3 regions of the Kitasatospora sp. NPDC058170 genome follow, and region 3 is predicted to be linked to each of the others. Evidence: riboswitches for the same ligand, from Rfam matches in the RefSeq annotation. Region 3 holds a riboswitch; each other region holds the start of a gene.
What was found. Region 3 has a riboswitch for cyclic di-AMP ahead of ACFVVX_RS16335 (family 16 glycosylhydrolase). Riboswitches for the same ligand answer to the same signal wherever they lie in the genome.
Positions count from the first base shown of each region.

Region 1: it holds a riboswitch for cyclic di-AMP, as region 3 does, so the genes downstream of both, ACFVVX_RS03155 (M23 family metallopeptidase) here and ACFVVX_RS16335 (family 16 glycosylhydrolase) in region 3, are expected to answer to the same signal.
Region 2: it holds a riboswitch for cyclic di-AMP, as region 3 does, so the genes downstream of both, ACFVVX_RS02145 (NlpC/P60 family protein) here and ACFVVX_RS16335 (family 16 glycosylhydrolase) in region 3, are expected to answer to the same signal.

Region 1 covers NZ_JBHVUV010000002.1:59,330-65,676, forward strand. Annotated here, with positions in the region: gene ACFVVX_RS03135 (hypothetical protein) at 1-248, opposite strand, end outside; gene ACFVVX_RS03140 (sensor domain-containing protein) at 316-1,140, opposite strand; gene ACFVVX_RS03145 (GNAT family N-acetyltransferase) at 1,251-1,829, opposite strand; gene ACFVVX_RS03150 (hypothetical protein) at 1,872-2,744, shown strand; gene ACFVVX_RS03155 (M23 family metallopeptidase) at 2,848-3,708, opposite strand; cyclic di-AMP (ydaO/yuaA leader) riboswitch at 3,721-3,879, opposite strand; gene ACFVVX_RS03160 (YiaA/YiaB family inner membrane protein) at 4,125-4,415, shown strand; gene ACFVVX_RS03165 (alpha/beta fold hydrolase) at 4,547-5,374, shown strand; gene ACFVVX_RS03170 (TetR/AcrR family transcriptional regulator) at 5,451-6,020, shown strand.
Region 2 covers NZ_JBHVUV010000001.1:465,749-472,095, reverse strand. Annotated here, with positions in the region: gene ACFVVX_RS02155 (hypothetical protein) at 1-704, opposite strand, end outside; gene ACFVVX_RS02150 (NlpC/P60 family protein) at 812-1,876, opposite strand; gene ACFVVX_RS02145 (NlpC/P60 family protein) at 2,104-3,267, opposite strand; cyclic di-AMP (ydaO/yuaA leader) riboswitch at 3,278-3,434, opposite strand; gene ACFVVX_RS02140 (NlpC/P60 family protein) at 3,827-4,867, opposite strand; gene ACFVVX_RS02135 (NYN domain-containing protein) at 5,079-6,347, opposite strand, start outside.
Region 3 covers NZ_JBHVUV010000013.1:27,454-33,800, reverse strand. Annotated here, with positions in the region: gene ACFVVX_RS16340 (hypothetical protein) at 1-262, shown strand, start outside; gene ACFVVX_RS16335 (family 16 glycosylhydrolase) at 290-1,561, opposite strand; cyclic di-AMP (ydaO/yuaA leader) riboswitch at 1,563-1,728, opposite strand; gene ACFVVX_RS16330 (hypothetical protein) at 2,039-4,078, shown strand; gene ACFVVX_RS16325 (MoaF N-terminal domain-containing protein) at 4,254-4,583, shown strand; gene ACFVVX_RS16320 (alpha/beta hydrolase) at 4,693-5,835, opposite strand; gene ACFVVX_RS16315 (TetR/AcrR family transcriptional regulator) at 6,259-6,347, opposite strand, start outside.

The DNA of each region.
Region 1 (6,347 bases), on a different contig from region 3:
GCCATCGCGGCCCGGGCGGCCAGCGCGCGGGCGGCGAGCTCAGGGGCGGGCCAGGCGTACGCCGGGTCGGTGGCGATGACGCGGCAGCCCAGTTCGCGTGCCTCGGCGGCGAGTCCGGCGGCGCCGCCGGGGCAGTCGAGCAGGGGGCCTGGCAGGGCGGCCAGCCGGGCGCGGGTGAGTCCGAAGAGCCCGCAGTACTCGTCCAGCGGTCGGGAGGTGACCAGCACCCGAGCGGTGATGTCGGCCATTGCGTCATCCGAACACGCCCCGGCCCCGCCCGCATCCGCAGCGGGCGGGGCCGGGGCCGGGTGGACCTCAGCGGCCGAGCAGGCCCTGGACGGCGAGGCGGTTGACGTTGGTCAGACCGCGCACCAGGGCGGGGGTGAGGAAGACGAACAGCAGGCCGAGCAGCGAGACCCCGGCGATCTGCGCGGGCGACTCGATGAAGTACCTGTGCTGCACGCCCTCGCTGTCGTAGAAGTCGAACAGCTGGAGGCCGGGCCACTCGGTGAAGGTCGGGTACACCCAGTGGTAGAGCGGGTAGAGCGTCAGCACCCAGCCGACCAGCAGGAACACCAGGGACACCACGAAGCTGAAGACCGCCCAGGGGAACATCACCAGCTGGTACAGCGCCGCCTTCCACCCGGCGGCGTCCCCGATGCGCGCGGTGACGGCGCCCCAGGCACCGGGCCGGACGACCCGGACGGGCCGCGGGCCGGGCACGTCCAGGGCCAGCATGCCGCGCGCCCGCGACCGCTCCAGCCGGCCGAAGCCGCGGGCGGACGCCGTCAGGCCCGCCAGCACCGGCAGGCCGAGGACGGTGACGAAGGTGCCGAGACCGAGGGCGAACAGCGTGATGCCGAGGGAGAAGCCGGCGACCGCGACCGGCAGCCCGGTGAGCGCGTAGCCGATCTCCCGGTAGGTGTAGGAGGAGAACGGGGCCCTCCAGAAGTACGGCGGCTCCTCGGTGCGGCGGACCCGGGCGGGGCCCTGCTCCCGGTCCGTGGCGTACGGGTCGGCGGCGTACGGGTCGGCGGCGTACGGCTCAGAGGTGTACGGGTCCGCGCCGTACGGGTCGGCGTGGGAGGCGTCGGTGTCGTGGCGGTCGAACCCGCTGCGCTGCGTGCTGTGGCTGCTCATGGCCGGCCTCGGTCCTCGGGTCTGTCGTGACGGCTTTCCTGCTGACCCCTGAAGCCTGTCAAAAGCCGCTCCCGCCGGACATCCGGCTCCCCGCCGAACCGTGGGTGGGGTTAACCCCCCGCCCCGGCCCACTCCTCGGACAGCAGGGAGTACTGGAAGGAGTCGTACCAGGTGCCGCGCAGGTACAGGTCGTGCCGGATCCGGCCCTCCAGCTGGAAGCCGGCCCGGCTGAGCACCCGGATGGAGGGGGCGTTGTCCACGTCGACCCGGGCGGCCAGCCGGTGCAGGGCCAGGGCGTCGAAGGCGAAGCCGCAGAGCAGCCCGGTGATCTCGCCCGCGTAGCCGTTGCCCCAGGCGTCCCGGCGCAGCGCGTAGCCCAGGAAGGCGGAGCGGTGGTCGCCGAGGGTGAGGGCGGCCATGCCGATCGGGAGGGCCTCGTCGTCGCCGTCCCCGCCCTCGGCCGCGGCCGGGGTGACGGCGAGGCGGTAGACCGTCCGCTCGTCCTTGAGCGCCTCCTCCAGGTACTGCGCGATCTGGTCGGCGCAGCTCTCCCGGTCCCGGGGTTCGAAGGGGAGGTAGCGGGTGGTCTCCGGGTCGCCGAAGACCGCGTGCAGGGCGTCGGTGTCGCCCGGGGTGTGGTGGAACTCGCGGATGGCCAGCCGGGGGCCGGTGAGTCGTACGGGGACCATGTCTGCCGACCCTACCCGCGCTTACCGGTTACCGTACGTGACATGGAAGAAGAAGACCTGCGGCTCGCCCCGCGCACCAAGGCCGCCGAGCTGCTCGCCTGGGCGGGGGCGGAAGGCCGCGACCCGGTGGGCGGGGCGCCGCTGCGGACGGTGCTGGCGTTGCTGGAGCTGGGCGAGGGCAGGATGCGCGACGGCTGGCCGGAGCTGACCTCGGACGCGGTGGAACAACTGCTGGTCGAGCGGCTGTACCTGTACGTCCAGCCCGAGCCGGAGCAGGACCCGTTGGCGTACGGCCAGGCGGTCCGGCTGCTGGTCGACCACCAGCGGGCGGCGAAGCGGCTGAACGCCAAGCGGCAGGAGCGGCTGCACGCCGAGGCCGAGTGGCAGGGCGAGGTGGCGACCGGTCTGCTGCGCCGGGCCGACCTGGTGACCTGGCCGCGGCTGTACGCGCTGCTGCTGCACGCCGCCGGGGTGGACGTGGCGGACGAGGCGGCGGTGCGGGCCTGGCTGGAGGCGTTCCGGGAGCTGGCGCCGCAGGAGCGGTCGGCCGCGTACGCCGCGCTGGCCGAGGCCGGGTGGCTGGACGAGCTGGACGACGAGGGCTGGGGCGAGGCCCGGGTGCTGACGGTCGGGATGGCCACCGACGGCGCCCGGCGGCTGCTGGAGCAGGGCCTGATGCGGCGCAGCTACCGCAACCTGGCGGCGCTGAACGCGCTGGGCCGCCCGATGCCGGACGAGCTCGCCGGGGACTTCGGCGCGTTCGAGGAGGCCGCGGTCGAGGTGGCGCTGGACCTGCTGGGCGAGTGGACGGTGCCGGGGCTGGCCCGGCTGCTGGTGGCGGACTTCCCGGAGCTGGCGCCGGAGCCGGGGCAGGAGGAGATCGACGCCTATCTGGCGCGGCTGCCCCAGGAGTAGCGCGAGGCGCCCCGGTCCGCGGTGGACCGGGGCGCCTCGACCCGACGGGCTGTCGGCCCCGGTGTCAGGGCCTGCTGTCAGGGCCTGACATCGGGGCGTGCGGTCAGGGAGTGATGCCGCGCTGCTCGAACCAGGTCTCCGGGTCGACCGGGGCGCCGCCACCGGGGCGGACCTCCAGGTGCAGGTGCGGACCGGTCACGTTGCCGGTGGCGCCGACCTTGCCGATCTGCTGGTTGGGGACGACCTTGCCGGAGCCCTTGATGATCGAGGAGAGGTGGCAGTACCAGATCTCGGTGCCGTCGGGCAGCGTCTCGACGATCCGGTAGCCGTACGAGCCGGACCAGCCGGCCGAGGTGATGGTGCCCTGGCCGACCGCGTACACCGGGGTGCCGGTGTCGGCGGCGAAGTCCAGGCCGGTGTGCAGGTGGGCCCAGTAGGAGGCGCTCTGGCCGTAGTGGGCGGAGAGGTTGTAGTCGCGCACCGGCAGGTTGATGGCGGCGAGCTTGGCCTTCTCGGCGGCCTCGGCGGCCCGCTTGGCCTCCACCTGCTGGGCGGCGCGCTTGGCCTCCGCCTCCTTGGCGGCCTGCAGGCGGGCGGTCTCGTCGGCGGCGGTGCGCTGGCTGTCGGCCTGCTGCTGGATGCGGGCGGCGAGCGCGAGGCCGGGGTCCGCGGAGAGGGCGACCGGGGCCTCGTCCGGGGTCTCGATGGCGGGCGCTGCGGCCGGGGTGGCGGAGGCGAAGCCGGTGGCCCCGAGGGTGGCGGCGACGGCGGTGACGCCGAGCAGCGGCGCGGTCCCGCGGGTCTGGCGCGGCATCCGGTGCCGGTTGGTCTCGACGGGCTGCGGGGCATGCTCGTCGGCCGGGCCGCCGTAGCCGCCGCCGTGGGCGGGCGGCCAGGGGTGGTCGAGCAGTTGGGTGCCCGAGCCGGAGCCGGGCAGGTGTGCCGGAGAGTGCGTCGACGCCACGGAGGCGCGCTCCTTTCCTTCCTTCGCGCCTACCGGGTTAGCTGACGGGTTCGGAGCAGGAAGGTCTCCTACGGCCGGGCCTGGGCCTGGCCGATTCACCCCAAGGAACATGGTTCCCCGGCTCCCTGACCTGCCCGGAGGCGGGTCGTCGGGATTAGGCGACGGCGCACGGTGCCGTCTGGGTACGGCGTTGCCGACCGCGCTGCGTTATCAAACGTTAATCCTAGGAGCCTCTGATTCCAAGCCATCCGGATGGCACGAATCGAGACCGCCCGGGCAGTACGTGACCTGATGGGCGATTTGTGAGGCTTGAGCGCAACTGACACTACCGAACGTGATGGGGCGTCAACGAACGGACCCCCGGTTGAGTACTTCTACTCATGTGCGGCCGCCCCGGGCGCCGCCATCCTGGCGCCATGAACGCACCCGTGCAGTCGCGCACCACGTCCGCGTACTACATCCAGGCCGTCCTGTCCTTCGCCCTGTCCGGCGTCGCCCTCGCGATCGGGATCGCCTACCTCCCGGTCGACGCCTGGACGCGGGCCTTCCTCGGACTGGGGCTGCTCTACACCGTCACGTCCTCGTTCACCCTGGCCAAGGTGATCCGGGACCGGCAGGAGACCAACGAGATCGTCACCCGGGTGGACCAGGCCCGGCTGGAGAAGCTGCTCAGCGAGCACGACCCGTTCAAGGTGGAGGGGGTCTGAGCCGCCGCGGCGTCCGGCACGTCCGAGAGGACTTCGGGTCGACAGCTTGACGGCTAAGGCTATTAGCCTTAGCTTTATGGCTATCGGCAGAACCCGCCGATGACGCGCACGGCGGACCGAGGAGGCCCACGATGACCGGCTCCACCACCCCCACCACGCAGTTCCTCGACGTTCCCGGCGGCCGGCTGGCCTACGACGACACCGTGCAGGGCGACGGCGCCCCCGTCGTCCTGCTGCCCGGGATGCTCGACAGCCGGGCCGCGTACCGGCACCTGCGCCCGCTGCTGGCCGCCGCCGGCCGCCGGGTGATCACCATGGACCTGCGCGGCTTCGGCGAGTCCTCGATCGCCTGGGACGACTACTCGCCCGCCGCGATCGCCACCGACGTCCTCGCCCTGCTCGACCACCTGGGCATCGAGCGCGCCGTCCTGGCCGGCAACTCGTACACCGGCGCCACCGTGGTCAAGGTCGCCGGGGACGCCCCCGGGCGGGTCGCCGGGATCGTCCTGCTGGACGCCTTCGTCGAGAACCTGCCGCCGAACGCCCTGCAGCGTGCCGCCTTCGGCGTGATGGGCGCACTGCTGGTGCACTCGCCCGCCTTCTGGGGGCTCTACCAGCGCAGGATGGCGTACCCGGGCGCCAAGCCGGCCGACTTCGACGCCTACGTCGACGGGCTGGTCTCCGCACTGCGCACCCCGGGCCGCAAGGCCGCCACCCGCGGCTACGTGCACGGGGACTCCGCGCCGACCGGCTGGAGCGCGGCCGTGCACTGCCCGGCACTGGTCGTGATGGGCAGCAAGGACCCCGACTTCCCCAAGCCGGAGCTGGTCGCCAACCGGCAGGCCGCGGCGCTGCACGCCCGCAAGGTGATGATCGAGGGTGCCGGGCACTACCCGATGGCCGACCAGCCGCAGGCCACCGCCGACGCGCTGCTGCCCTTCCTCGCCGAACTGGTCTGAGCAGCCCCCGCCCGCGCCCGCGCACCTGCCGCGCACGCCCCCGCCGAGCCCACTTCCCCCCGTACGGAGACCGCGCATGCCCCGAGTCGGACTGACCCCCGAGCAGGTCGTCGACCACGCCCTCGCCCTGATCGACGAGCTGGGCCCCGAGGCCCTCACCCTGGCCGCCGTGGCCGGCCGGGCCGGCGTGGCCACCCCCTCGCTGTACAAGCACGTCAGCGGCGGCCTCGCCGAGCTGCGCCGGCTGATCGCCGTCCGGGTCACCCAGGAGCTGGCCGACCGCCTCGCCGAGGCCGCCCTCGGCCGGGGCGGGGACGACGCCGTCGCCGCCGTCCTGCGCGCCTACCACGGGTACGCCACCGAGCATCCGCACCGCTACTCCGCGCTGCCGCAGGCCCCGCAGCCGGACGACGAGCTGACCCGGGCGGCCGCGCGGCTGGTCGGGGTGATCGTGGCGGTGCTGCGCGAGTACGGCCTGGGCGGCTCCGAGGCGATCCACGCCGCGCGCACCGTCCGCTCGCTCGCGCACGGCTTCGCCTCGCTGTCCATCGGCGGCGCCTTCCAGCTCTCCGAGGACCTGTCCACGACCCAGGACCGGCTGATCACCGTCCTCACCAGCGGCCTCCGCAACTGGCCCCGGCCCTGACCCGCCCGGCCTCCGCAGCCGGCCCCGGCCCCGACCCGCCCGGCCTCCGACGGAACCTGTGGTGTGTTTCGAACTGGAAATCGGTACCAATCGGGCGGGGCGGGTTAGATTGGCCCGGCTGACAGGTGGTCACGACCCGCGACGGCCCGCCGGCCCGAGGTGGAGGTCGACGTGCCCGAACCGAGCCCGGGGCCGCGCCGACCGCGCCGGGCTCTGCCCGGCGGGGCCCCCGGGCGCCGGAGCGGAGTCACCATTCACCGACATAAGAAATAAGGTATTAAGAATTAAGGACCCGCTAGGACACCCACCCCCTCGGAGCGGAAAGGC
Region 2 (6,347 bases), on a different contig from region 3:
CGGGTCGCGACGTGCACCGCCTCGTGGGTGACCACCACCTGCCGGCCGAAGGCGCTGAGCCGCCCGTACGCCTCCGGGTTGACCAGGATGCGGTCCGCCGGGGTGTTCCAGGGCGCGCCGGGGGCGGCCGTGGTGACGGCGGCCATCCCGGCCCAGTCGCCCGCACCCGCCTCCAGCAGCCGGGCGAACTGCTCCTCGGTGGCGGGCAGTTCCAGCAGCAGCCGACCCGCCCAGCCGGTGCCCCAGAGCGCCTCGACGGCCGGGACGGCCAGGTCGGCGAGGGCCGCCAGCTCCGCCGGGTCCGGGCCGTCGGCCAGAGCGAGCACCAGGCCGTGCGCGCCCCGGGCGGCCCGGACGGTGCCGAGGTCCCAGATCGGCGGGGCGCCGCCCGCGCTCTCCTCCCGCTCGACCCGCCAGCCGTCCGCGGCCCGGATCAGCGCGAGCCGGCGCGGGTACACCAGCGGGTGGTCGTCGTAGCCGTCGATCCGGACCGCCAGCTCGGCGGAGACGGAGAGCCTGCCCAGCTCACCGGCCGGGCCGGGCACCAGGTTCCGGTAGACGGCCTCGGCCGCCGGCACGCCCGCGGGCAGCGTGCGCCCGGCCAGCAGCGCGGCCACCTCGGCGCGGTCGTCAGCGGCCGAGCGGACCGGGGCGGAGGCGGCCGGGACGGCCCGCGGCAACGACAGCTGGGCCAGCCCGCCCACCGCGAGCAGCAGCGCGCCGCGCCGGGAGAGCCCGCGGCGGCGCGCGGCGGAACCGACGACGCCCCCGGCACCCTCCGCGCCGTCGGCCCGGGTCGGATCGGTACGGCTCAGAGCCGGACCACCCCCGCGACGGGCATCGCGTTGACGCTCTCGTAGCGGACCTTGGCTCCCGGGTAGGGGGCGTGCACGATCACCCCGCCGCCGGCGTACATGCCGACGTGGTGCATGTCCCGGTAGAAGATCACCAGGTCTCCCGGTCGCGCGTCGGAGATGCTGACCCGCTGGCCGGCGAACGCCTGGGCCTGCGAGGTGCGCGGCAGGGTCACTCCGGCCTGCCGCCAGCTCCAGTACATCAGACCGGAGCAGTCGAAGGCGCGGGGGCCGGTGGATCCGTACAGATAGGGCGAACCGATCGTCCGCACGGCCGCCGCCAGCGCGGCGGCGCCCCGCTCGGAGGCGGGCGGCACGGTGCCGAGGTCGAGCCGGTCGGTCCCCCGGGTGGCGCGCTGCTCCGCCTCCCGGGCGTCCTGCGCCGCCATCCTGGCCCGCTCGGTGGCCCCCAGGCTGTTGAGCAGCCGCTGCGCCTTGGCCAGCCGCTGCTGGATCTGCTGCTTGCTCTCGGCGAGGGTGCGCCGGGTCTGCTCCAGCTCGGCCAGCTTGGCGGTGGTCTCGGTGCGCCGCTGGTCCAGCCTGCGCTGACGGGCCACCACCTCGTGCAGCGTCTCGTTCTGCCGCTCGGCGGCCTGGTCCAGGGTGCGGGCCTTGGTGAGGTAGCCCTCGGGGTTCGTGGAGAGCATCAGCTGGACGGTCTGCGCCATGCCGCCGCCCCGGTACTCGGCGCCGGCGACGGTGGCGAGGTCGCCGCGCAGCTGGTTGAGCTCGTCCTGGGCGACGGCGATCTGCTGCTGGAGCGCGCCGGTCTCGCCCTGCAGCCGCTGCTGGACGTCCTGGGCCGCGTTGACCTTCTCGGAGGCCTGCTCGGCCTCCTCGTACAGCTGCTCGACCTGGGCCTTGACGTCCTTGCGGCTCGACGGCCCGTCCGGCGACCCCGGGGCGGCCTGGGCGCTGCCGCCGGCCGTCACGCCCAGCGCGGTGGTGGCCGCCGCGGTGAGCACCAGCGCACGGGCGAGGACGTGTACACCTGACAGTTGGGGACGGCGGTGCACGGCCATGCGGTGGCGGTTCCAATCCTGCGGTCCGGCCCCGCCGCCACCCCCGGAACGGGCGGCTCGGGAAGCGGGAGTCCGGTGGCAGACGTTAGCGAGTCGCGGCGATCGAGTCCAAACCCCTCCCAACCCGAATATTTGACCCTCAATCGGACATCAGCTCGACCCGTCGGAAAAGCCGCAGGCCCGGCCTCCCGCGAGGGGAGACCGGGCCTGTCGGAGCCGATCGGGGATCAGAGGCGCACGATGACGGAGACCGGCATGTTGGAGGCCGCCTCGTAGCGGACCGAGGCACCCGGCTTGGGGGCGTGGATGACCTGGCCGCCGCCCACGTAGATGCCCACGTGGTGGTTGTCGCCGTAGAAGATCACCAGGTCGCCCGGCTGGGCGTCGGCGATGTTCGAGCCGATCCGGGTACCGGCACCGGCCTGCGCCTGCGAGGTGCGCGGCAGCGACACGCCGGCCTGGGCGTACGCCCAGCCGGTGAGGCCCGAGCAGTCGAAGGAGCTCGGACCGGTGGCGCCGTAGACGTACGGCGCGCCGAGCTTGCTCTCGGCGGCGGCGATCGCGGCGGCGGCGCGCGAGCTGTTGGCCGCGGGCGCGGCGGGCTTGGCCGGCGCGGCGGGCTTGGCCACCGGGGAGGACCCCTCGGACGGCGCGCTGATGTCGCTGCGGGGGGCGCTGTCGCGGGAGGCCCGCTCGGCGTCGGCCTTCGCCTTGGCCTCGGCCCTGGCGGCGTCCGCCTTGGCCTTCGCCTCGGCGGCGGCCTTGGCCTCGGCCTGGCGCAGCGCCTCGCGCTCCTGCTCGGTCAGCGTGTTGAGCAGGTCCTGGGCCTTGGCCAGCTTCGCCTGGACGTCCTCCTTGGACGCCTTCAGCTGCTGGGTGGTGGCCTCGAGCTCGCCGAGCTTGCCCTGGGCCTCGTTGCGGTCCTGGTCGAGCCTGCGCTGCTGCTCCTGCAGGTCCTTCAGCGCACCGGACTGGGTGCTGCTGGCCTGGGTCATCGCCCCGGCCTGGGTCAGGAAGTTGTCCGGGCTGGACGAGAGCATCAGCTGGACGGTCGGCGATATGCCGCCGTTGCGGTACTGCTCGCCGGCGAGCTCGGCGAGGCCGCCCTGGGCCTCGGTCACCGTGGCCTGCTGACGCGCCACCCTGTCCTGGAGCTCGCCGACCTGCTTCTGCAGCTCCTGCTGCTTGGCCTGCGCGCCGTTGTACTTCTCGGTGGCGACCTCGGCCTGCTCGTTGAGCTGGTCGACCTGCTCCTTGACCTGGTCCTTGGTCGGCGTCGGGTCGGCGTGGGCGCCGGACTGCGCGGAGAGGGCGACGGCCGCAGCGGCGGCGGCGGTCAGGATCGAGACGCGGGCGCGGCCGGCGGGCTTGGGACGACGATGGGACGCCACGAAGGCGGACTCCTTCTTCCTACATCCGCCTACCGGGTGAGCTGACGGGTTCGGGCTGGAAGCGCGCCCTACGACGCCTCACCGACCGTTCCACCGGTCGACCTGGCGCCGATTCACCCCGGAGGAACGTGTGGTTCCCCGGCTCCGGTCCACAGCGCCCCCGACTACTGGGCTCCCCGTCGGGCAGGAGACCTGCCCCGCTGCTTCACGAACTCGGCGGTAACCCCCGCCGCCACCCTGGCTGGGCGATCGACTGTGCGGTGGTTCGAATCCCGACCCTAGTGACAGAACCGTGATCCGTTCAAATCCTTGTCAGAAAAAAGACAGAACAAGTCCCAAGTTCATTTGTGAATATGACCGGGTGTGATCGCCGCCGTACGCGGAGCTGATCGATTCTCACCATGCGGCCGACAACCCCCGCCGATGGCGTGTCCCACATCACAGGGGCTCAAGCCAGGGGCGGGGCGTGCGGCGGGCGTGTCGATGCGTCAGCAAATGTCCGGATTGGAGGCATTGAGGCACATTGAGGCGGATTGGCCCCGCGGCGCCCGAGGGACCGTCAGACCCGGCGGATGGCGTTGATCTTCATCGCGTCGGCCTTCATCACCTTGACCACGTCACCGGTGTGCGGCGCGTGCACCACCATGCCGTTGCCGATGTACATCCCGACGTGGCTGCGGTCGTCGCGGTAGATGATGAGGTCGCCCGGCTGAGCCTCGGCCAGCGAGGGCACCCGGGAGCCGTAGTTGGCCTGCGCCTGCGAGGTGCGCGGCAGCGAGACGCCGGCCTTGCCGTACGCCCAGACCATCAGGCCGGAGCAGTCGAAGGTGTTCGGGCCGACGTCGCCCCAGCCGTACGGCGAACCCTGCTTGCTCATCGCGTTGGAGACGGCCGCCCCGGCGAACCCGGAGGCCTGCGGCAGGCTGCCGAGGTCGGCCCGGGCCGCGTCGCGCGAGGCCCGGTCGGTCTGCTGCTGGGCGGTCTTGAGGGCGGCCCGGTCCGCGGCGCTGAGCGAGTTCAGCAGCGCCTGGGCGTCCCGGAGCTTCTGGTTGACGTCCGCCTTGGCCTGGTTCAGTTCCTTGGTGGTGTTGTCCAGGGAGGCGAGGACGGCCGCGGCCTCGGTCTTCTGCTGGTCCAGACGGCGCTGCTGGTCCTGCAGCCCCTTGAGCGCCTCGGCCTGGCTGGAGCTGGCCTGCTGCACGCTGGAGGCCTTGTCCAGGTAGCCGGACGGGTCGGAGGAGAGCATCAGCTGCACGGACGGGTCGATGCCCCCGGTGCGGTACTGCGCGCCCGCCACCTCGGCCAGCCCGGCCTGAAGCTGGGTCATCTGGTCCTGACCCCGGGCCACCTGGTCCTGGAGCTGGTCCGCCTGCTTGCGCAGCTGGTCCGTCCGCTCCTTGGCGCCGTTGTACTTCTCCGCCGCCTGCTCCTGCTCCTCGTTCAGCTGGTCGATCTGCGCCTTCACGTCCTCTTTCTTGGACGGGTTGGGCGCAGCGTGGGCGCTGACCTGGGCGGAGAGGGCGACCGCGGTCGCTGCGGCGGCGGTGAGCACGGAGATCCGCGCGCGGCTCGCCTGCTTGGGACGGCGGTGGGAGGCCAAGGGGACTGCTCCTTCTTCCATCGGCCTCACCCGATTGAGTGAGAATCCGGAAAATAGGTTTGACGCCAGACCCTAGTGAAGATCACGGCATTGCGCCACTCCCCCGATGGCGTGAACCCCCGTCCACCGCCATGACTTCACGAGATCGCCACACCTTCGCAAACCGGCGGCTGACCAGGCGTCACTCCGTTTCCCCCCGGTGGCGGAGGGCTCAGGGACGGGCCAGCCGGTTCAGCAGCAGCACCGAGGCCACGGGGCGCGCGCCCGCCTTCCGCACGCCCTCCGCGACCTCCCGGTCGGTGGAGACCACCACCACCGGACGGCCCTGCGGCTCGGCCCTGACCAGGCGGCGGATCAGCTCGTCCGCCGTCTCCCCGGTCCGGCTGAACCGCACCCGCACCCCGCGCGGCGGCGCCATGATCACCGGGACGTCCAGGTCCTGGCCGTCGAACACACAGGTGACCTCCGCCTGGGTGCGCTGGGCCAGCATGGCCAGCCCGCCCAGCAGCCGGATCCGCTGCTGCTCCAGCGGCAGCGCCGGGTAGCCGGTCTTGGTCACGTTGTAGCCGTCCACCACCAGGTGGACCTGCGGGATCGCCAGCAGCTGGTCCAGCAGCGCCGGGTCGTCCTCCGCCAGCCCCCGCCGGGCCACGTCGTGCGGCGAGGCCGAACCCGGCACCACCGCCTCCACCAGGTCCGCCGGACGGATCTGCGAGACCGGCAGCGCCAGCTCCCGCTGCAGGCCCTGGGCCGACTGCAGCACGGTGTCCAGCAGCAGCCGCAGCCTCATGTCCTCGACGCTGCGCCCCTCGCGGGCCGAGCGGCGGCCCTGCTCGGCGGCGGTCTCCAGCTCGGAGATCCGGTGCCGCAGCCGCCGGGCCTCGCTCTCGCCGGCGCCGCGCTCGGCCGCCGCCTGCACCTTCAGCGCCTCCAGCTCGGCGGCCACCCGGCGGGTCTCGGCCTGTGCCCGGCGGGTGTCGCTCTCCAGCGAACGCACCTTCTTGCGCAGCGAGTCGGCCTCCTTGCGAACGTCCTCGGACTCGGCCCGCTGCCGGTCCAGGTCGACCCGCGCGGTGGCTCGGACCTCGGCCAGCTCCGCCTGCAGCTTCTCCACCAGCCGGCCCGCCTCGGCGGCCGCGCCCTCGGCGCCGGCCCGCTCGGCCTGCTCGCCGGCCTCGGCGACCAGCCGGCTCCAGCCCGCCGAGCGCACCAGGTAGGCGGCGGCGGCCACGTCCATCGGGTCGGCGGCGCCGGGCACGCTGCCCGACTCCAGCGCCTTGACCAGGTCCGGCTGGCCCAGCCGCAGCCGCTCCGCTATCCGCACCCGGAAGGCGGGCTCGGACTCCAGCGCGGCCGCCAGCGCGGTGGCCGCGTACTTGGCCCGCCGGGCCGGGGTGAACTTGGCGTACTGGCGCAACGACTGCGGGAGCTCCCCGGCGGGCAGCCCGCCGAGCGCGTCGGCGGCCAGGCCGACCACCCG
Region 3 (6,347 bases):
GGAGGGCGTCACGCCGGAGGAGCCGTTCTTCCCCGAGGACTGCCAGGTGATCCAGAACGGCCACCGGGTGCGCTGCGTCTTCCCGGCGGGTCTGCCGGCGTACGACAGCGCAACGGCGCTGATCCCGCTGCGGCTGGCCCCCACCGTCCCGCTCGGCGAGCTGACCGGCGGCTATGTCGCGGTGCGTAGCGACGACGACCAGAAGGAAAACAACAACCGCGAGCCGTTCACGATCCAGGTCGTGGAGACCGTCCGCTCCTGACGGGGCGGACGGTCTCCACGGCCGGCACTAGCGGTAGACGCGGACGTAGTCCGCGGCGAAGGTGATCGGAGCCGTTCCCTGCGGCGCGGGGTGGTACTGCCCCGCGCTCAGGGAGAGGTTGAGGATCAGGTAGGCCGACCAGTTGGCGCCGACGCCCTTGCCGTCCGCGAAGACCTTCACCCCGTTGATGTACCAGTCGACCGAGTTGGCGCCGTACTGGGTGCCGACGGTGACCCACTGGTCGTGGGCGATCGCCTTCGCGTCGGTGACGTACTTGTGGTCGGCGTTGACGTGGTTGGTCAGCTCCAGCAGGTTGGCGTTGTCCGAGTGGTACTCGAAGGTGTCGATCTCGCCGTGGTTGCCGCTGGTGCCGTTCCACGTCCACAGCGCCGGCCAGGCACCGGTGCCGGCCGGGAGCTTGACCCGGGTCTCGACGTAGTCGCCGGTCTTCACCTTGAAGCCCTCGCTGGAGTACTCGGTGGTGAGCAGCCCGGTGTCCCAGGCCTGCTTGCCGTTCTCCAGGGTGTGGCTGCTCGGCTTGGCGGTGAAGGTGGCGGCGCCGCCGGAGACGGCGACGTTGTTCTTGTTCAGCCAGTCGAGCTTGTTGTCGTTGGGGTTGTGGTCGCCGTAGTGGTACGAGCTGCTCTTGTCGGCGGTCCAGCGCGAGCCCAGGGCGAGGGTGTTGAACTCGTCGGACCAGGCCAGACTCTTGCCCGCGACCGGCGCACCGGTGGTGGGCGTGCCGGTGGTGGGCGTGCCGGTCGGCGCCGGGGTGGGGGTCGGCGTGGACGTCGGCGCAGGGGTGGGGGTCGGGGTGGGGGTCGGGGTGGCCGTGGCGGTGGAGACCACCAGCTTCTGGGACGGCAGGTTGTGCCAGGCCCCGGCCGAGTCCTGCCAGAAGCCGAACTGGGTGTACGTCCCGGCGGGCAGGGTGCGGGTACCGGTGGTGATCGACAGGCCGGTGGGGCAGATCTGCGCGTTGGAGCGGTTGCCGGGGAAGTCGAGGTTGCGGCCGGCCGCGTCGCGGACGCCCACGCCGACGGTCTTGGCCGTGAAGCAGGCCGAGGAGTGCACGGTCAGCGAGGCCGCGGAGGCCTTGCCGGCGACCATCGCGGCCGGGGCGAGCTTGTCCTGGGTGACGGTCGGCACGGTGGCCGCCTGGGCGCCGGTGAGCGCCGGGACGCCGAGCAGGCCGGCGCCGCTGATGGCGAGCGCGCCGGTGGCGGCGACGGCGGCCCTGCGGCCTCGGTGGGTGGGGCGGGCATGGCGCGGTGCGGTGCGCCGGGCAGGCTTCTGCATGGGGTTTCCTCTGCCACGCCTGCGAGGTGAGCTGTCGGGTTCGGGCTGAGGTTGCCCGGCCGCCTGTGGAGCGGCTTCACCCCTAGCCACGGCCCGTACGCGGGAGCGCACGGGTCGGGCACTGACCTTGGGTCCCCCGCTCCCGTCCGCTGTGGTGCTCGGTTGCACGCCGTCGGGTGGACAGGACTCGGCGTCCCGACGGCGGGGTCCGCGAGGGCGGACGACTCGTGCAGGCTAGGCAGGCCGTCCGGACGGCGCCAAGGAATCGGGAGCGGTTGTCGCACAGCTCACACCGGGTCGGGCGGGTCAGGCCGGGGCGGGACGGGCGTCCACCGACCGGACCCTCGTACATGTGTGCGTTCGGTGGCGCTTATGATGTCGCCTTGAAGGTCGTGTACCCACGGGTGCTGGCCGGATCGCGTCCTGACGGGGGGGTGCGAACACGCAGGACCCGATCGAAGAGAGCGCTCTTTCGCGATGGCCTTTTCGTCTGCCGTACTGGACCGACCGTCGGATGCTCCACCGTTCACCGGAGAGCTCCCTCCCCAGGAGGGCGGGACGCCGCGGCGCCGCCTCCCGCTGCTCGCCGGACTCCTCGCGGCGTCCTGGCTGCTTCCGCTCGCACTGCACCCGGCCGGGCTGGACCTGGCGCTGCTGCCGGTCCTGGTGCTGGCCGTGGCCTCACTGATCCGGGTCGGCGGCGGCCTGGTCGACCGGCTCTTCGCGGCCGGCCTGATCACCGCCGCCGGCGTGATGGCCTTCGGGCTGCTCTTCTCGGTCTGGCCGTGGGGCATCCACCCGGTGCCGACCGCCGGGGTGCTGCTCAGCACCGTCTGCCTGGCCGGCTGGCTGGCCGACCGGCGTCCGCGGCTGCCGCTGCGCCTGCGCGGGACGGACCTGCTGGTGGCGGGTACCGCGACCGGCGTCTGGTACTACCTGCACCACGCGGTGGCGGGCAAGTCGCTCACCGAGCGGGTGGCGTACATCGCCACCGCCGAGGACCGGCTCGGGCACTTCTCCTACTTCGAGGGCATCCGGCACGTCGGCGGCTACGCCTTCCTGCACCAGGAGCAGGCCAGGACGTACATGATGACCCCGGCCGAGGCGGTGTACCCGCAGGGGTCGCACTTCCTGCTGGCCTGGGTCGACGCCCTGGTCCGCTCCTCCACCGCGCCCGGTGCGGCGCTCGACGCGATGAACCGCTACTTCCTCTACGTACTGGCCGCCTACGCGCTGCTCTGCGCCGCCCTGGTCTGGGCGGCCCGGTGGATCGGCGGCCCGCGGCTGCGCGGCTGGCAGGCCGCCGCCGCCTGCGCGACCGTGGCCTCGCTGATGCTCGCCGGCAACTACTCCGACCTGGTCGGACACGGCTTCGACTCCACGATCATCGGTCTGCTCTTCCTCGCCGTCGCCCTCCCGCTGGCGGTACGGCCGGCCATGGGGCACACCGAACACCTGCTGACCGCCGTGGCCGGCCTGATCACCGTCACCTACGTCTACAACCTGTACGGGGTCTTCGTCGGCCTCGCCGTGGCGGCCGGGGTGCTGGTCAACCGGCGCCGTTTCGCCGGCCGGTGGCGCTCGACCGCCCTCGTCCTGCTCGCGGGGCTGGGAGTGGCGGCGCTGCCCAGTGCGGTGTCGGTGCTCTCCGACCTCGACGTCGCCGGCACCTCGAACCTGGCCGGACCGATGGTCGGCGCCGACCGCGTGCTGTTGCTCGGCGGCGGGCTGCTCGCCCTGCTCGGCGCGCTCGGCCGGGCCACCCGGCGCACCGCCGCCGGTCAGGCGCTGCTGGTGCTGGTCGTCGGGGCGGGCCTGGTGATCGGCGGCTTCGGGTGGTGGCAGCTGCACACCATCGGCTACTACTCGTACTACTTCGAGAAGATCGCCGCCGCCGGTGTGGTGATCGGCCTGATGTCGATCGGCGCGGTCGGACTGCTGCTGCGCCCCTCCCCCGCCCCGCCGCGCGGCACGTCCCGTCCGGCGCTGCTGCGCCGCGGCGGCGAGGCCGGCCTGTCGGTGCTCGCGGTGGCCACCGCGCTGAGCCTCTTCGCCGGCGTCCAGTGGGGCGTCCTGAGCGCCTGGACCAAGCCCGCGGCCTGGTACACCAACCCGCTGGTGGTCTGGGGCCACGGCGACGGGCACAGCGACCTCGCGCCGTTCGCCACCACCCTGGTGGAGCGCGACCTCGCCCGGGCGAACGGCGGGCCGCTGATCGCCCTCTACTCGGACGACTCCTACCAGAACCTGCGGTCCACCTTCGTCGCCGAGCTGCTGCTGCGCCGGGGCGGCGAGATGCGGGCGCTGTACGACGTCTACACCGTCAAGGTCTCCTGGCAGCCGACGGCGGAGCAGTACCAGAAGATGCTGCAGGACCTGAAGAACACCATCGCGAAGCTGCCCGCCGCGCCGACCGTGCTGGTGGCCAACAAGTTCATGGCGGACCGGCTGCGGGCCGATCTGGCCGCGGCGAAGGTGGCGGGGACGGTGCTGCACGGGCCGGTGCTCGGGCAGTGAGCGGCGGTTCGGCGCGGCGGTTCGGGGGGGCGGCCGGTGCCGGGCGGGGCGGCGGGCGGGCGCGTCGACGGGCGCCGTGAACTCCGCCGGGAAGTCCGCCGGGAACGTCACCCGGTCGGATAGGTTGGAAGTCCACCTGTACGCATCGCACGAGACAACGAGGACCAGCCCAGCCATGACCGCGTCCCTGCCCGCCTTCGCCGGCCGCACCTACCTCTTCCAGGTCGACAACGGCGCGGCGTTCCGCAACGCCTACTCGGCCGACGGCAAGCGGCTGCGCTGGGAGGGCCTCGGCGAGTCGGCCGGCCAGTGGGAGGACGTCGCGCTGCACGTCGCCGAGGTCGGCCCGCAGGTGTACTTCGTCAGCTGGACCGAGCAGAGCGGCATCACCGTCAGCCACGTCATGGACCTCGGCAAGCTGACGGTGCGCGCCTTCTGGACGTACGAGGGCGAGGGCGGCCGGGTCGGCGAGCTGCACACCGGGACGCTGGAGCCGGTCGCCTGACCTGCCGCGCCCCGACGGACCCCCGCCGCCGGCCCGGGCGTCCCGCCCGGGCCGACGGTGTCGGTTCCGGGTCTGGGTATGGGTCCGGTCCGGGTCCGGTTCCGGCCGCTCAGACGGTGCCGGTCGGCACCTTGAGGTGCTGGGACAGCCATTCGAGCGAGGACGGCAGCAGCTTGCTCCAGGTCTCGAAGTTGTGGCCGCCGGTCTGCATCATGCTGTACGAGACCTTCATCGGGCTGTGCGCGGCCGCGATGAACGCCTCCGTCTCGCGCCGGTACTCGCCGTCGCCCTCCTTGGTGCCGGCCAGCAGCACGGACACCTTGGGGTGCGGCAGGTTCTTCAGACGCCACATCAGGTCGGCCTCGTCACGGCGCTGGTGACTGCCCTTGAAGAGGTCGCCGGTGGTCGGGTCGTCGGCGGCCTGGTAGTAGCCGGAGAGCGAGACGGCGGTCGGGAAGACCTCAGGGTGGCGCATGGCCAGCTTGAGGGCGCAGTAGCCGCCGGTCGAGTTGCCCATGAAGCCCCAGGCCTGCGGGTCGCCGGAAACCCGGAAGGACGCCTGGATGGCGGACGGGACGTCCTTGACGAAGTACGCCTCGGACTGGGCGCCGCCCGGGATGTCCTCGCACTCGGTGTCCTGCGGCAGCGCGGGCGACGGACGCACCAGCACCATCACGGTCGGCTGCATCCGCCCCTCCTGCAGCAGCTTGAGCGCCGCGCCGGGGTAGTTGAGCCGGGTCACCAGGTTCTTGGCGATCCCCGGGAAGCCGGTGCTGACGATGACCGCCGGGAACTGCTTCTGTGCGTACTCCGGCTGGAAGTACTGCGGCGGCAGGTAGACGTACCCCTCGGTGGAGAGCCTGGTGGTGGCGCCGTCGATCCGGATCTCGCGGATCTCACCGGACTGCCTGGGGTCCCGGCCGAGCGCCCCGCCACCCTGGACGGCCGCGTGGCCGATGGTCTCCACCTGGAGGCGGCCGGACGCGTCCACCTTGTTCTGGATGGTGACCGGGCCGTTGTCGCCGGTGCCGAGCAGGTCGTCCCAGCTGCTGTAGAAGGCGAAGTAGTTGTTCGCCACCAGGCCGAGCGCCGCGAGCACGGTGAGCTGGGTGGCGAGCAGCGCGCCGATCCGGCCGAGCACCGCCTGCCAGTTGCGCTTCGCCAGTCTCGGCCACAGCCAGACCGTGCCGGCCATCGCCGCAACGGCGATCAGTACGGTCAGCGCCAGCACCTTGTGGCTCGTCAGACCCATGTCCTACTTGCTCCCACGCCTCGAACTGCCCGCCCCCGCAGCTAGGACTTGTCTGACAATTCCCGCCGCGCGCTGATGCGACGCGAATTGTCAGACAAGCCCTAGGACACCCAGGACGGCCGCCCCGGTTCCCCCGTTCGCAGGACGGGGGCCTCCGCCGAGGCACGATCAACAACCAACCAACCCTAGCGCCCCGGAGGGGCCGTCCGGACCCGCCGACCAGCGGGGACCGAAGTGCGGGGGTCGGGGGCGACGTGGGGCGCGTCACAGTGAGCGTCACGGTGCGCGGCGCGGCGGAGCGGGACTGCGGGGCGGGACTTGCGCGGAGGGACTGCGCGGAGGGACTGCGCGGCGGCGGAGGGCTGGTGCGGTGCCGCCCTGCCGGGTCGTCAGGTCGGCGGCGAGCGGGCGGCGGACGGGCCGTCAGGCGATCAGGGTCCAGAGGCGGAGGCCGGCGGTGAGTTCGCGCATGCAGCGGGCGCCGAGCTCCTGCGGGGAGCCCGGGCCGGCGG